Regions from separate parts of the Candidatus Kuenenia sp. genome, predicted to be linked through region 1. Evidence: riboswitches for the same ligand, from Rfam matches in the RefSeq annotation. Region 1 holds a riboswitch; the other holds the start of a gene.
What was found. Region 1 has a riboswitch for cyclic di-GMP ahead of M5U24_RS16070 (DUF1559 domain-containing protein). Riboswitches for the same ligand answer to the same signal wherever they lie in the genome.
Positions count from the first base shown of each region.

Region 2: another riboswitch for cyclic di-GMP. It lies ahead of M5U24_RS00555 (hypothetical protein); the one in region 1 lies ahead of M5U24_RS16070 (DUF1559 domain-containing protein).

Region 1 is NZ_JAOSKF010000022.1:231,851-234,057, forward strand. Features, by position in the region: gene amrS (AmmeMemoRadiSam system radical SAM enzyme) at 1-24, opposite strand, end outside; cyclic di-GMP riboswitch class I at 392-485, shown strand; gene M5U24_RS16070 (DUF1559 domain-containing protein) at 865-1,248, shown strand; gene M5U24_RS16075 (hypothetical protein) at 1,235-1,498, shown strand; gene M5U24_RS16080 (type II secretion system protein) at 1,622-1,807, shown strand; gene M5U24_RS16085 (hypothetical protein) at 1,797-2,090, shown strand; gene M5U24_RS16090 (hypothetical protein) at 2,124-2,207, shown strand, end outside.
Region 2 is NZ_JAOSKF010000001.1:111,336-113,542, reverse strand. Features, by position in the region: gene M5U24_RS00565 (GGDEF domain-containing protein) at 1-62, shown strand, start outside; gene M5U24_RS00560 (hypothetical protein) at 256-627, shown strand; cyclic di-GMP riboswitch class I at 874-955, shown strand; gene M5U24_RS00555 (hypothetical protein) at 1,215-2,207, shown strand, end outside.

The DNA of each region.
Region 1 (2,207 bases):
TTCATAAAACATTGCTTCACGCATGTTATATCAACCTCCCATACTTTATTATAGGGAATAAACGACTCTTTGTTTATTTGCAGTGTATATCTTATTACGAAAAAATTTCCAGCGATATTGTTTTTTCTTTATTGTGATAACGAAAAAAAGGCCATTCTTCCCATTTACTTTTTGCATAAGTATAACAAAATACCTGCAATGGCATGAATACAAAATTAAATATAACAAAAGCTCCGCAACTCCGTAACCAAAAAGATTTTAACCATAATACACGAAAGGTTTATACACCGTAATAGTATAATACCGGGAAAAAATGTTTTTGCTCTATCTTAATGGAAATAATAATTGACATTTATTTTCTTTGTGGTACAGTACCGCCGAATATTTCATCGATTGAAAAAGGCAAACCAACCGCAAGTTTGGGACGCAAAGCCATGGGTCTTAAGCGTGAGTTCTTTATACGTAAAGATTGCCAGGTTGCCGAATTGAGATGTTCGCACTTTGTGAGAAGGATAAGAATTTTCGGGCCATTCATTACGCTTTCACCATATTGCAGAGATCACAAGCAGATTGTAGCGCATAATACTGAAAATGCTTAAGACTTATAGAAAATTATCGGGAAATCTTAACAAAGTGCTTCTGGTAAACGTGCATTATAATAAAGACCCAAGCCTTTTGCATTACTATGGTTTTGGGTCTTTTTTTTTGAATAAAGAAGGTAAAAAAACAGATTGAGATATACGAACGGTGGCATTTTTTTAACACGAAGATAAGGGATGAGTATATTTTTTACGTTTAGGCGCCGATTCGATGTATTTTGTGATGGTGTTGTCTTAAACAACTTTTTTTAATGGGAGAGTACAAATGTTAAAACTTAGAAAGTGGAGGAATGCGGGTTTTACCCTGATTGAGCTGCTGGTGGTAATTGCCATTATCGGCATCCTTGCCGGTATACTGCTGCCGGTGCTTGGTAAGGCGCGTGAATCGGCACGAAAGACGCAATGCGCATCAAATTTGAAACAGATTGGACTGGCGCTGAATATGTTTGCCAATGATAATGGTGAAGCTTTTCCCAATAAGGGTACAGGTATGACTTCCTTGGGACAATTGTTTAATACATATATTACTGACAGAAAAATATTTCGTTGCCCAAGTGATAGTGATGTGACAGAGGATGCCATTTTAGGATTAAAACCTGCAGATACAATTACAACTGCCAATACAACATTTAGCGATGGCTACTTGTAGTTATGGTTATGATGATAATCACACGGCAGCAGATGATCCTGGTGTTGCGCTGGCAGCGGATAAACAAGGAACCTCCACAAGTGGTCTTTCTAGCAATCATAATGAAACCGGGCAAAATGTGCTGTACCTCGATGGTCATGTGGAATGGAAGGGCACGACAACTTGTGGATATTATAATGGTTCGACATATGATGATATTTACGCAGATGTTGCTGATGTAACAGGGACAGATACATATATAGCACAGTAAGTGACGCTTTTCAAAATAGTATTACTTTAAAAAGGGTGATATTCATAATGGATATTGCCCTTTTTTATTACTTGTTCAAGGGTGTCAATTACAATCCACCTTCATTTTCATGAGATACTTGCCATGTTCAAATTAAAAACCCGGGGGATTTCTGGTTTTACATTAATCGAATTGCTGGTAGTAATTGCAATTATTGGCATTCTGGTATCTATCCTCTTGCCGGTTTTGGGAAAGGCGCGGGAATCCGCACGTAGAACGCAGTGTGCATCAAACCTGAAGCATATTGCTGGCGCTTCGAATGTATGCTAATGATCAGGATGGGGCATTTCCGGCCGGAGGAAGCACGGGCATGGAATCGCTCGGCACATTATACAATAAATATATAATTGAGCGAAAAATCTTTCGTTGCCCAGGCGATAGCGACGTTAGCGAAGCGAATAATCTGAATCTGACGGCGGTATCGGACATTTTGTCCCCAAATACTTCATTTACCACTGCCGGTTGCAGTTACGGCTATGACTACACCCACACACTGGAAGATGACCCGGGCGTAATCATAGCCGCAGATGCTCAGGGAACAAGCACTACCTGACGTTCAGACAATCATAATGAGACGGGACAGAATGTGTTATATTTAGATGGACATGTGGAATGGAAAGGCACTACCACCTGCGGATATTACAATGGTTCAACGTATGATGATATTTAT
Region 2 (2,207 bases), on a different contig from region 1:
AAGCGAGCGGAAAAAACAGAATTGAAAATAAAGTCCACTCATTTAATAAAACAAGTGCATAACATTTCAATCAAGGCTATGGGGAGTAAACGCTGTTTGGTTTTCAACAAGCTGGTTGCCATTGCGCCGTATTGTTTTCGTTAAGAGTTCATCAACCGCTGCAGATATCTTTGCGAACTATAATTGACTGGCATTTTCAGACCAGTAGTTAAGATGCATTTTGGGTAGGATATAATAACAATGGAGGTCTGAAAAATGAGAAAGAGTTCTAATACAGAATTTATGGCAAAAGTGGCATTAGAAGCGATCAGGGATGAAAAAACGCTAGCAGAGTTGTCATCACAGTACGAAATGCATAGGACGCAAATAGCAAAATGGCGTAAACGAGCGATAGAAGGATTAGGTGGGATATTTCAGGAGAAGGAGGCGAAGTTAGTCGGAGAGAAGGAGAAAGTAATAGATGAGTTGTATCGGCAAATAAGGAAATTGAAGGTGGAGAACGAATGGCTTAAAAAAAATCTACACAGATTGAGCATTCATGAGAAAAGGGGGATGATAGAGGTTTACAATAAGGAGTTAAGCAGTGTGACTTTTTTGTGGTTACAGAGATCAAACCGGTACTATTAGCCAGCCAGTGGTTTCGAGTGAGACCGTAAATATTTCTTAACCAAGTTGTATTCCACATACATTTCAAACCGGCTGAACTGTTGCTATGCTTACTGCACACATCCTCCCTCGGTGTCGGAATGTGTGTTGTAAACATAAAAGTTAAAGTCTTTTTAAAAAGACTAAAGAGTTACAAATATTTTAAAATATTTTTTTTGCCAAACCGCGATAATTTTCTTGACTAATTAATGTATTTTGGTAAAAGTGTGCATACAAAGGCAAACCAATCGTGAGGTTGGGACGCAAAGCCATGGGTCTTATTTTTTGGAAAGAATGCCAGGTTGCCACCTATAATGGTGTAAAAGCTGTTTATTGATCAGGCGCTGAGCCGGTAAGTATTTTGTTTGTAAAAGGTTTAGCTATAAACTTACGGTTGAATCCCTTTTATAAAATGTGATGCTTTATTGATTAGGTTCAAGATTTCAATAGGCTTTTAAGATAACCCAAAACCCAAGGCATATGTGGCATATTGTCTTGGGTTTTTTTATTTTACAATGGGTATAAAATTGTTGTTTTTGTTAGAGAAATTTTTTTTGGAAAGGAGTAAAATGATGAAAAGGAAATTAGTTTTAAGTGTATGGACGATTGTATTTACAGGTATTTATTTGTCGTTTGTAGTGGAGGGGGCTGGAGCGGATACCCTTTATAAAACCAGCCTTACCGTCAGTGATTCAAGCGCTTTTGATGGAGACAAATTAGATGCAAGTGTTGAAATAAACAAAAATGGAAAAGTAAAATTATCAATATCCAATTTAATACATCTTGATACACTACTGTATGCCAATAAAACATGTGCCTTGGTAATTGAAACAGAAGTGAACGATATCGCAAAGCCATATGAATTTCCATTTGAGATTGAAGAGGGAATTGCGTTGGAGGATATGGACCTTGTTCTTCAATCAGGCGATAAAGTGGAGATTGTAAGCGTCGTTATTAACGAAAAGGCTTCCCCTACAGGAACCCCAACGCCTTCTCCCATTGCCGTTGCTTCTCCTTTGCCGGCAGGTTCTCCAACTCCTGTTGCAACGGCATCTCCAATTGCAACCACCTCGCCCGTTGTGACGCCTACCGCAACTGTTGCGCCATACTCAACCTCTGTTTTGGAAGTTTCGGCAGAGATATCCGGGGATGATGTTGAATTGCTGGTTCCGGGAGGTTTGATTACTGATGCCGAAATAACGCCTACACCAACGTCATTTGCCACGCCTGCGGCAACGCCAACAGAACCTTCTGCAACTCCCACATCAACACCAGTCGAGACGCCTTCTGTAATAGAGGCATATGTGAGCTTCCAGTCAAAGACGATAAATCTTAATAGTAACGGTAAGTTTATTGCCAATATAAAACTACCTTCCACGCATAATATCGAAGATATAGTATGTGAAACAGTAGTGTGTGAAGGTGCTGTTGCAATTGATTGTGATGAAAAAAAGAATAAACTTAAGGTCAAGTTTAATATAAGTGATTTAGAAGTTGGTTTAGATTTAAAAACAAGTGAATCACAAAGTGTTGAATTTACCATTACAGGGGAATTATCAGAT